DNA from 3 places in the Peribacillus sp. S4 genome. Region 1 is predicted to be linked to each of the others. Evidence: riboswitches for the same ligand, from Rfam matches in the RefSeq annotation. Region 1 holds a riboswitch; each other region holds the start of a gene.
What was found. A riboswitch is a leader RNA that binds a small molecule or an ion and turns the genes downstream of it on or off. The one in region 1 is predicted to bind glycine.
Positions count from the first base shown of each region.

Region 1 (4,220 bases):
TGAGCCATATCCACCATAAGTTTTGCACCCACTTGATCGGCAATTTCTCTAAATCGTGCAAAATTAATCGTTCTTGGATAGGCACTAGTTCCTGCAATAATCAATTTAGGTTTTTCTTTCTTTGCGATAGCTTCCAACTCATCATAATCAATTAACTGAGTATCTTCTCTAACTCCATAGGACACAACTTCAAACCATTTTCCTGAAACGCTGACTGGGCTTCCATGAGTTAAGTGGCCACCATGTGAAAGGTTCATTCCCATCACCTTATCACCAGGCTGAAGCAGTGCGAAAAAAACTGCGAAATTGGCTTGTGCACCTGAGTGAGGCTGAACATTTGCATATTTGGCACCGAAAAGCTTTGTTAGCCGCTCAATAGCCGTTTGTTCTGCCACATCGACAAATTCACACCCACCATAATAGCGCTTTCCTGGATAACCTTCTGCATATTTATTTGTCATCACGCTTCCCATTGCCTCTAATACATCTGGGCTAACAAAGTTCTCTGATGCAATCAACTCCAGTGTTTGATGTTGACGTTGTCCTTCTTTTTCAATCGCTTCAAAAATGGTTAAATCATTTTGATGTAAACTCATTTAAATTTCCTCCTAGACATTTTTATTAATTCTGAATTTTTATTTAATTACTAATTCCAATATGGTACTAGACACTAAATTTCTTGCCCGCTACAGGCCTGCTTTTCTATAAAACTGTTAAAAATAGTATGCTTTACAACCTTTTTTGCACGCAAAAAAGGACAGAAAAGGGTCGTAGCGTTCTCTACCCTTCTCTGTCCTTTTACCTGAGAGTTTAGCTCCATTTTTTAATAGAGCCTTTCCCCTTTGGTGGCGTATATGTTAATACGCGCTCTCCAGAGGTGCGTCCATTTGTGGTTCCATCTACCTGAGAGATTTGTTCCAAGGGTCTTTTTGGAACTTGCTCCTTCGGTGGCTTGTCGCTTTGCACTCTCCCACAACTGTCATCCGCTTATTCAATTTAGTACATTTAGAATAGTTGTTGAGCATAATTATGTCAAGCATTTTTGAAAGCGCTAACAATACTATTCTAAAATATTTATTTCGAATTATCATATGATCAACCAGATACCTTTGTTTTTTTAAAACGGACAGATTTTTTACTCACCGAGTTGGAAAATATGGAGCGGCCTATCTGAACAAACACCGCAAATAGAATCAAAGGATTTCTTGACTCTTAATTCCCCGCTATCTCTCTCTGATTCGCCTGATCCACCTTCGTTTTGCCCATCTTATAAATCGCAATCAGCATAATGAACCAAACAGGTGTAACGAATAAGGCAACACGAGTGTCGTCCGCAAGTGCAAGAACCACAAGGACGAACGCTAGGAAAGCAAGGATGAAGTAATTGGAAATTGGATAAAGTGGTAATTTAAATTTGCTCTTTTTCACTAGATCTGGCCTTGTTTTACGGTATTTCAAATGACTGATGACTGTAATTCCCCAAATAAAGATGAAACATACTGTAGAAATACTTGTAATCAAGGTAAATACACCTTCAGGCATTAAATAGTTCAAAACAACGGAAATTAAAATGACAACAGTTGAAAAGAACAATGCATTGGAAGGTACTTTTCGGTCATTAAGTTTTGCAAACGGTACAGGTGCATTTTTATCTTTGGCAAGTGAATATACCATCCGGCTTGTACTGAAGATTGCGCTGTTACATGCCGAAGCAGCCGATGTTAGGACGACAAAATTAACGATACCAGCTGCACCAGCGATACCTACAGCCACAAATACTTGGACGAATGGGCTTTCCGTTGGGATGATTGCGTTCCAAGGATAAACACTCATAATGACAATAAGTGCGCCAATGTAGAAAATTATAATCCGAATAGGAATATTATTGATCGCTTTGGGGATAACTTTTTCTGGATTTTCTGTTTCACCTGCTGTAAGTCCTACAAGTTCAATGCCCACAAACGCAAACACTACCATCTGGAATGAGAGGACAAAACCATTTATTCCATTTGGGAACATACCTTCGTGACTCCATAGATTCGTGAAACTTGCTGCGCCTGAATCAGTGGAAAAGCCTTTAATAATCATGAAAATACCGATAACAATTAGTGCTAGGATAGCGATGACCTTAATTAATGCGAACCAGAATTCCATTTCGCCAAAAAGTTTTACGGTTGCAAGATTCATAAATAGCAAAATGACTAGAGCAATTAATCCTGGCATCCACTGCGGTACGGAAGGAAACCAATACTGAGTATAAAGACCAACTGCCGTTAAGTCGGCCATTGCGATTGATATCCAGCAAAACCAGTAGGTCCAGCCGGTTACAAATGCTGCCATATTACCTAAATAGTCTCTTACAAAGTCAACAAAGGAATGATAGTTCAAATTAGATAAGAGCAGTTCTCCAAGTGCGCGCATGATTAAGAAGCAAATGATGCCTGTAATCATGTAAGCAAATAGAATTGATGGCCCGGCTAAATGAATAGATTTTCCTGCTCCAAGAAATAATCCCGTTCCGATTGCCCCACCAATAGCTATGAGTTGTACGTGCCTGTTTTTTAGCCCTCTATCCAACTTTTGTTCCTGCATACGATTTCCCACCTTCTACTTTTTTAGGCTACTTGGAATTTTCCCCATTTAAAGGGTCAGCCTTTCAATGAGTGTGAATTATTAGCGTACTGGAGACTGCCTCACTATTGTAAGCGCTTTCTTTGATGCGTGCTAGTTATAGATTTTTGAAATAAAGCTACCAACCATTTTTGAAAATATAGCATTAATTGTACAAAACAAAGGATAGATCATTTATCTACAGATCTCAATTCACACTCCTCTCTTTTTATCTTTCCAAGTACAAAAAAGGGCAGAGGAAAGATAGGTATTTTCCTACCTTCCTCTGTCCTTTTACCTGAGAGTTTAACTCCTTCGGTGGCCTATGGCTCTCTTCAGAGACGCGTCCAATTGTAGTCCTTTTACCTGAGAGATTAGTTCCTGCTTTTATAGGATTTGCTCCTTCGGTGCTAAACATTGTTTAGACTCTCCCACAATCATCATCCGCTGATATAAAGTTGTTTTAATAGTTGTATATTATCGGGTTTTAATGGATATTTCAATGATTATCTGAAAAAACTCTATTTTCTGAAATTTAAAAATGGACAAATTTGAACTTTATGATCAGTATATTTTAGAAGTTATTAGCTATGAAAAATCAAGCTTATTAGCAGCTTTTCTATGTTGCTAGGAATCCCAAACACGCTTATGTATAAGCAAAAATATCGGCATTGTCGATTGACAATTCGGCAAATTTAAAGCCGGGAGAGGACATAATATCTATAGTTTTAACATAATTGATGTATGGAAAAAGAGAAAATTCGAGACTCGTGAAATTCCTTGCAGCAGTAAAGATTGTCTAGGAGCTTCCTCCCTAAGTTCAGCAGTATTTTCAGAAGCCTTCTCTTCTTTAGCAACTTCCTCTTTGTCCCCACCACCAACTGTATTAGCTATGATGACAAATGCTAGAACCCATCCCCACCACTTCTTTGGCTTCTTTAGCTTGAGTTTCTTTTCCTTAACCATTTTAACCTTATACCCCCTTTATAGTTTTTCTGACGGACTGATGTAAACAAAAATAGAATAACATAATTTGGATCAATAGCGTTTATATTTATCATCACGTATTCATTCTCACAATGCTTGACGTGTTAACGAAACCATTCCCGATTTCATTTTTAACATCGTCAAACCGGGACTCTAATTTGGTTAGCATCTTCTTTTAAAACATATTCATAAATTATGATCAAATCTATATATACTTATTATTTGCGTATATTTCTTTTATAGATAGTAAGATATTTCACTAACAAATATTCACATCAAAAAAGGGAGTTGAATCTCAACTTAGCAAGTAAATATACCATCGAAAGTAGTTTTTCTTTAAAATAGAAAAAGTCATTGGAGTTCATAGCAACAATGACTTTATCATATAATCACTTTTCTAATATAAAAAAATGGAATGCATTAATCGTTAAATAGGAATAAAGAATGTCTTAAACAAGTTTTTTTAGTAAATCATACAATTTAAATATACTCGTTTTAATTCCTTTGGTTTAACAGATGTATAATAAGGCTTATAAAGAGAAAGTCCCAAGTACTTAAATAGATGCGCTGTATACCTGTAAACAATGCTCATAAAACCATAAAGTTTTTGAAAAATAATTTTC
Region 1 is NZ_CP175708.1:2,614,001-2,618,220, reverse strand. It holds gene glyA (serine hydroxymethyltransferase) at 1-596, opposite strand, end outside; glycine riboswitch at 781-885, opposite strand; gene ACJ9PY_RS12485 (amino acid permease) at 1,213-2,592, opposite strand; glycine riboswitch at 2,955-3,054, opposite strand; gene ACJ9PY_RS12480 (hypothetical protein) at 3,331-3,576, opposite strand.

Region 2 (4,220 bases), 1.1 Mb from region 1:
CGCATCCAGTCTTTCTTTCCGCGCTTAAAACCTCCTCGGAAAGGAACAGAAGAAATTCCATTCTGCTGTAGGTACCATTGGAGATATAGTTGAGTCGCCCTATATTCCGTAAAGATTATCACTTTGTCATCAATTTTCTTGATCAGTTCCAAAGCTTTTTCAGCCTTTGAGTTCTGGACCGTTTCATTCACTTTAGTAAATAAATCATCAAGCTTTGCCAAAAAATCAGGGGAAGGCTGATCGTATTTATCTCTCATATTCTTTAATGTATAAAAGACAGCCTCTCTGCTGCTGCATGCTTCCCTTTGGAGAGTGAGAGCCGAAAAGGCGCTTCCTTTTGATCCATCCGAAATTGGCTTGAATTTGGAAACAGCATCATATAATGCTTGTTCCGTTGGAGAAAATTCAATGGTGATGGTTTCCACATGCCGTTTTGTCCATTCAATGCCAGTATCGGCCCGCCGGTTTCGAATCATGACAGTGTTGACAAGTTCCTTTAGGTGTTCATCTTCAGTTATGTTCCGGCCTTTCCCTTTATACTTTTCCGAAAAGAGTGAGGCATTTCCCAAGTGGCCCGGTTTCAATAACGAAACGAGGTGGAATATCTCCTCGACTTTATTTTGAATCGGAGTGGCTGTCAGGAGTAAGCAAAATTTCTTTTTCAGATTTTGGACGAATTCATAGTTCTTCGTCTTATTATTTTTAAGTTTATGAGCTTCATCAATAATGATGAAGTCATATTCCTGAGTAAAGATGATATCTCGATGTGGAGCGCGTTTCGCTGTATCAATTGATGAAATGACTACATCACAGGAGTCCCAGACATAACTTTTTCTCTGAACGACTGCCGGAATATGAAACTTGGTATTCAATTCAAATGCCCATTGTGTGACAAGGGAAGCCGGAACAAGGATCAATACTTTTTTTACAAGGCCCCTAATCATATACTCTTTTAGGATCAAGCCTGCTTCAATTGTTTTTCCCAGCCCTACTTCATCAGCCAAAATGGCTTTTCCATTCATTTTTTCCACTACTTGCTTCGCCGCTTCCAATTGATGGGGAAGCGGGGTTAGCTGAGGAAGGTGCTTGGGCGCCTGTAAACCTTCAAAATCAGGGATGATAAGGTTTTCCTCCATTTGAACCGCCAACTTATAAAGCTCCCAATTTCCCCATGGACCGTCATTTTCCATCTTTTGCAGAAACTCGTCATTCCATTCAGAATTGAAGGATATATTGATTTTCATAGAAATAACTCCCTCTTAAATCATAATTTCCTTAATATAAGGTCAAAACCCGAACATTTCATATGTGAAGTAAGAAAAATATTTCTTTTTTAAAAAATATTGCAGAGATAAGTTTCTTAGGGTAGGATATAAGTATATTTAGAAAATTCCAATTTCCAAACGCTACAAAGAATGTTTGTACATCGATTTTGCAGTTCGCGTTTTCTTAGTATGGGCTATAGGCTCCTAGTTTATCCAAGATTACTGAAGGAGATCAGTCAAACGGTTTCTGAAGTTTTAGGAGAATTGGCAGAGAATGCATTCCATTTATGCTCAAAGGTTTTACCGATGCTTGGGGCTTATTGGCTTCCTTTCAATGGTAGACCATTTATATGCGGGTGAAGATAAGGGGAGAGACTACGGATGTAGCGCCGAAGGAGCAAACTTAGCAGTGAATCTCTCAGGCAAAAGAACTCTTATTGGACGCAACTCTGGAGAGCGCCGCCCGTTATGGGACGGCCACCAAAGGGGAAAACCTATTACATAGGTAAACTTTCAGGTTTCAGGACAGAGAAAAAGCTCAAACGGGCTTTCTCTGTCCTTTTTTGTGCTTTTTTCACATCATGAATCAGCTTGTATCTGATGTGTAATGACAAGAAGCTTTTGATAATGAAGCCAATTAATTTTTAAAAAAATCTGAAGGGGGTCATTTTTTGACCAATTTAAAAAGAACACCACTATTTGAGGTTTATCGTGAATACGGAGGTAAAACGATTGATTTTGGCGGCTGGGAACTTCCTGTCCAATTTTCGGGTATAAAGGATGAACATGAAGCCGTACGGACAAAAGCGGGGTTATTTGATGTTTCCCATATGGGGGAAGTCGATGTTAAGGGGCCTGGGAGCCTTTCCTTTTTACAGAAGATGCTGACAAATGATATATCAAAGCTGCAACAGGGCGGGGCCCAATATACCGCCATGTGTTATGAAAACGGAGGCACGGTTGATGATCTTATCGTGTATAAAAGGGCTGAGGAAGACTATCTGCTCGTGGTCAATGCAGCGAATACAGAAAAAGATTTCAATTGGCTGCAAGCTAATTTAACGGAAGATGCCCAAATTACGAATGTCTCAAGTGACTATACACAGCTGGCACTTCAAGGACCAGCTGCAGAGAAGATATTACAAAAACTATCGGGAAGTACTGACTTAAGTGAAATTGGATTTTTCAGGTTCAAGGATAATGTCATGATTAACGGTATCTCCACGCTGGTTTCCCGTACTGGATACACTGGTGAAGATGGTTTTGAAATATATAGCGACAGTAAAAATGGCCCTGCCCTTTGGAAGGCGATTATGGATGCCGGTAAGGAAGAGGGGGTTCAGCCGATTGGTTTAGGTGCTCGTGATACCCTGCGTTTTGAAGCGAAACTGCCGCTGTATGGGCAGGAGCTTTCAGCTGACATCACCCCGATAGAAGCCGGGATTGGTTTTGCAGTAAAAGTGGATAAGGAAGTTGATTTTTTCGGGAAAGCCGTTCTTGCTGAGCAAAAGGAGAAAGGGGCTCCCCGGAAGCTTGTGGGAATTGAAATGATTGACCGTGGCATTCCACGTCATGGGTATAAGGTATACAGCGGTGATGAAGTCATTGGCGTGGTCACGACTGGTACCCAATCGCCAACATTGAAGAAAAACGTTGGATTGGTACTTATCGATAAGGAATTTTCGGTGCTGGATGCGGAAGTCGAAGTGGAAATCCGTTCCAAACGTTTGAAAGCCGTTATAATACAAACACCTTTTTATAAAAAACCACGTAAATAGAGGGGAATGGTCATTAGATGAAACATCGTTATTTACCCATGACAGAGCAAGATAAACAAGAAATGCTGGAAGCGATAGGGGTATCCGCTGCTGAAGAACTTTTCAATGATATCCCTGAAAGCGTTCGTTTTCAAGGAGAATACGATATCAAGCCTGCTAAATCGGAACCTGCATTAATGAAAGAATTATCAAGGCTTGCTGCAAAGAATGCGGACCTTAAAAATTATGCTTCCTTCCTTGGTGCGGGTGTCTATGACCATTATGCGCCGGTCATCGTCGATCATGTTCTTTCCCGTTCTGAGTTTTATACGGCATATACACCGTATCAGCCTGAAATTTCACAGGGCGAGCTTCAAGCAATCTTTGAATATCAAACGATGATATGTGAATTGACGGGCATGGATGTGGCTAACTCCTCCATGTATGACGGCGGGACGGCGCTGGCTGAAGCAGCGATGCTTGCTTCAGGACAGACAAGGCGGAAGAGGATTCTCATTTCAGGAACCGTTCATCCTGAATCAAGAGAAGTTGTGAAGACATATGCAAAAGGGCAACGCGTGGAAGTGATCGAAATTCCTCATAAAGACGGTGTGACGGACTTAGCTGCTTTAAGGGAATTGGCGAATGATGACATTGCAGGAGTGATCGTGCAATACCCGAACTTTTTTGGCCGGATCGAGCCATTGAAAGAAATGGAAGAAATCATTCATGGCGTCAAGTCCATGTTTATCGTTTCCAGTAATCCGCTTGCATTGGGAGCTTTGACATCCCCTGGTGCACTCGGTGCAGATATCGTAACGGGGGATGCTCAGCCATTCGGCATTCCAGCGGCATTCGGTGGCCCTCATTGTGGATATTTTGCGGTTACTAATAAACTTGTACGGAAAGTTCCGGGCAGACTCGTCGGTCAAACGGTCGATGAGAATGGAAAAAGAGGGTTTGTCCTGACGCTTCAAGCTCGTGAACAGCACATTCGCCGTGACAAAGCCACATCCAACATTTGTTCCAATCAAGCTTTGAATGCCTTGGCCGCTTCTGTTGCAATGACCGCGCTTGGGAAAAAGGGTGTCAAAGAAATGGCCGTGCAAAATATTCAAAAAGCACATTATGCGAAAAAAGCAATTATGGCCAAAGGGGTGGAAGTGATATTCGACGGTCCTTCGTTTAATGAATTTGT
Region 2 is NZ_CP175708.1:3,672,308-3,676,527, reverse strand. It holds gene ACJ9PY_RS17410 (DEAD/DEAH box helicase) at 1-1,244, opposite strand, end outside; glycine riboswitch at 1,622-1,709, shown strand; gene gcvT (glycine cleavage system aminomethyltransferase GcvT) at 1,937-3,043, shown strand; gene gcvPA (aminomethyl-transferring glycine dehydrogenase subunit GcvPA) at 3,061-4,220, shown strand, end outside.
Region 2: another riboswitch for glycine. It lies ahead of gcvT (glycine cleavage system aminomethyltransferase GcvT); the one in region 1 lies ahead of ACJ9PY_RS12485 (amino acid permease).

Region 3 (4,220 bases), 1.9 Mb from region 1:
TCGAAATACCTTGCCGCTGCGTGCTGAATAAACAGCGCTGAAAACTTGCGGCCACATATAGAAACCGAATACGAGCAATATTACCGTGGAGATGAACCATGATACGCTAAGCCCCTGATCAGGGAACTTTAGAAAACCAGGCTTGGCGGCATCAACCGCTTCAAACATCGGCTGAAATCCGCCAAAGTAATGTATCGGCAGATAAATCCCCAAAAATCCTATTATGGCGACCATCATGATATCTTTAATGACCGCGGTCCAAACTGAACCGTGTATACCGGAGATCATCACATAAATGGTAAGGCTGATCGCCCCCATCCAAACTGCCTCAGACATTGAGATGGCACCATAAGATGCTTCTGAGACAATGATCCCCAATCCTTTCAGCTGCACGACGATCACTGGGATCATCGACACCACACCGACAAGTGCAGCCAAAATTCCTAAACTGGGACTCATATATTTGCTTACAAAGAAATCGGATTGAGACATCAGTTTATTTTCTTTGGCATATCTCCATATTTCCGGCAGGAGCCAATAGGATAATACGTAAGACAAAGTAATGTAAATTAGAACATATAGAGCGGGTGCGCCCTTGCCATAAGCCCAGCCGCTGCCGCCAAGGAAGGAGAAGGTCGTATAGATTTCCCCAGCCATCAGCAGAAAGACGAATATCGCACCAAAACCGCGTCCGCCCACCGTCCATTGTTCCAAGTCCATATCTTTTCCTTTTGAAGAGCGTATTCCTAAAAATATCGATAGAAGTAAAAATGCTAAAATGATTAAGAGAGCAATATTCATTCCTGGTCACCTTCCCGATTCCTGGGATCCAGCTTATACATGATGCCGAGTATGGCAGAGGTAAGGACCACCCACATAGCCATCCAGAACATATTGAAAGGCATCCCTAATACATATGGTTCTATTTTATTAACAAAAGGTAGAAATCCCAGTATGCCTATAAAAGGAACTAGTGTAAGAATATATATAATCTTCATTAAACAACCCCCTTCGTTTTAAATAAAGTGAAACGCCCACCAATGGGGGTTCATTCTTCAATGCCACTGATGGATGGGTGAACCAAACCGGATGGAAAATTCATACATGACGGAAAAGGTCCGATAATATATATTAGCTTACACTATTTTGATATAAAATTTAATGCAGTTGCCTGATATATTTTAGCAAAAGTGTGCAGAAAGCCGAATGCCTAATATGTTCATATGCAGATAAAGCCTTGAATTCATATTGAGTTCAAGGCTTTATTTCCTTTAGCTATCTTTTTTTTCGATAATTATATAGTATCACCAAGAGGATGAACCAGATTGGGGTCAAGAGCAGTGATAGCCGTGTAGCTTCAGCGAATAGCATAACAATAAGGATGAACAGGAATAAGCCTAAAATGACGTAATTGACAAAAGGTGTAAAAGGAGCCTTGAAAGTCGATTCGGCTCTTAGGTCAGGCCTTGTTTTCGAATATTTGATATGGGAGATCAAGATAATGCTCCATACCCATATGAAACAGATGGCACTGATGGTAGTCACGACAGTAAATGCCTGTTCCGGTATCAGCTTGCTTAATAATGCCCCTATTGATACAACGATTGTGGATGTGAATAAGGCATTGCTCGGAACAGCCTGTTTATTTAATTTTTCCAGCTTAGCTGGGGCTTCACCATTCCTGCTTAACGTATAAAGTATTCGGCTCGTTGAAAATAAACCGCTGTTGCATGCAGAAGCAGCGGATGTCAAAACGACGAAGTTGATGATCCCTGCAGCGACTGGAATGCCGATTAACGCAAAGACCTCTACAAATGGACTGCTTGTGGCATCCAGTTGTGTCCATGGGTTGACGCAGAGAATGACGAATAGTGCACCAACGTAGAAAAGCAAAATCCGGACAGGGATTTTATTGATGGCAGATGGAATGTTCTTTCGCGGGTTCGCCGTTTCTGCTGCAGAAACCCCGACCAATTCGACACCGACAAATGAGAAGACGACCAACTGTAAAGATAACAGGAATCCGGAAATGCCATTGGGGAACATGCCGCCATGATTCCAAAGGTTCGTTAGGGAAACCGTTCCGGTATTGGTATTGAAGCCGAGGATCAGAAGGAAAATTCCTACGATGATCAAGGCGATGATCGTGATTACTTTAATGATGGCAAACCAGAATTCCAATTCGCCAAAGATCTTAACGGTCAATAGGTTCAATCCTAACAGAATGACCAGACAAAGCAGAGCCGGAATCCATTGAGGGACATCAAACCAATATTGCATATAAACACCGACAGCTATGATATCGGCCATTGCGGTCATGATCCAACAAAACCAATATGTCCAACCGGTCACGAAGCCGGCCCATGGACCGACATATTCAGTTGCGAATTCAGTGAATGATGTGTACCCTGCATTGGATAAAAGCAGTTCCCCCAGGGCCCTCATCACAAAAAACAAGGCAATCCCTATTATCATATAAGAGAATAATATGGAAGGACCTGCTAATTGTATGGCTTTTCCGGAACCTAAAAATAAACCGGTGCCAATGGTTCCTCCTATTGCAATCAGTTGTACATGTCGATTTTTTAAATCTCTTTTTAATTCTTGTTTAGCCAATTCGTACGCCCCCGTTTTTATAGTCTGGTAGTGAATGTTTACCTGCATGGTCTTGGAGAGAGGGACGTGATTGTCGTCCAGCTTGCCTTTCCCATTTATTGTTATAGTCCAATCACAATATGGACAATAAAAAAAGAGATTGGATAATACCAATCTCTTAAAGGGCTCAGAATAACAATATATCATTCGTTACTCTTCTGTCCTTTTGCCTGAGATTGTGAATCCTTCGGCGCTGCATCTTGTACAGTCTCTCCAGAAGCTGCTCCTGCTATAGTGTCATCCATAGCATTCATCGCTTGCTTGTATGCGGTTGTGAAGAAATGTCAGTCAGTGATGATTTTCCACTGCTTGATCATTTCATTATGCTTATAAAATAATATTGGAATTCTATCATCTATTTTTCGGTAGGTCAACAATTTTTTTTGAAATGAAACAGGCATTTTCTGTAGTTTAATAGTGGTCTGTATTTAACTTAAGGTCTAAGCAGAAGTGATTGTTTTCTACTCATTATGAACGATCACTATAATAAAATACTGAACATCATTTTTTTAAAATGATATTTTTAGATTAGAAAAATCAACAAGATATTATTGGCAACTGTTTATTTCAAAAATACAATTGTATTTTTACAGAATATTTACTATTATAAGATAAGAAAACATAAATGAAGTGTTATTGGTATTTTTTCGATAGAGCATTTCTAACTGCAATAATTAATAAGTTCGTGGTAAGGATAGAAAAGCATTACCGATATTGCATCTGGAGGAGTTAATCATGTCGAACAAGGAATTAAAGAGAGGGCTGGAAGCACGTCACATTCAAATGATAGCTTTGGGCGGAACCATCGGAGTCGGGTTATTCATGGGATCTGCGAGCACGATCAAATGGACCGGGCCCTCTGTAATGCTTGCTTATGCCATTGCAGGTATTTTTATATTTTTCATCATGCGTTCCATGGGTGAGATGCTTTATTTAGAACCGACTACAGGTTCTTTTGCAACCTTTGCGAGCAGCTATATACATCCTTTGGCAGGTTATATGACTGCTTGGAGCAATTGGTTTCAATGGGTAATCGTCGGAATGTCCGAAATCATTGCGGTTGGCTTGTATATGCAATATTGGTTCCCGGAGTTACCGGCCTGGATACCAGGTGTGGTCGCCATGATCATCTTGGGAGCGGCCAACCTCATTTCCGTTAAATCCTTCGGGGAATTTGAATTCTGGTTTGCACTTATAAAAATCATAACGATTATATTGATGATCGTTGCCGGCCTAGGCCTTATCTTCTTTGGAATAGGGAATGGCGGGGATGCGATTGGATTATCGAATCTTTGGGAAAATGGCGGCTTCTTTACGGGAGGCTGGACAGGATTCTTCTTTGCGCTTTCACTTGTCGTGGCTTCCTATCAAGGCGTTGAGCTTATCGGCATCACAGCAGGGGAAGCGAAAGACCCAACGAAGACCGTAACAAAAGCGATTCAATCAATTATATGGCGCATTTTAATTTTCTACATTGGTGCCATTTTCGTCATCGTGACAGTATTCCCTTGGGATCAACTGGATGACTTAGGCAGTCCGTTTGTTTCTACCTTTGCCAAAATAGG
Region 3 is NZ_CP175708.1:679,392-683,611, forward strand. It holds gene ACJ9PY_RS03240 (sodium:solute symporter family protein) at 1-801, opposite strand, end outside; gene ACJ9PY_RS03245 (DUF3311 domain-containing protein) at 798-998, opposite strand; gene ACJ9PY_RS03250 (amino acid permease) at 1,276-2,616, opposite strand; glycine riboswitch at 2,804-2,882, opposite strand; gene ACJ9PY_RS03255 (amino acid permease) at 3,391-4,220, shown strand, end outside.
Region 3: another riboswitch for glycine. It lies ahead of ACJ9PY_RS03250 (amino acid permease); the one in region 1 lies ahead of ACJ9PY_RS12485 (amino acid permease).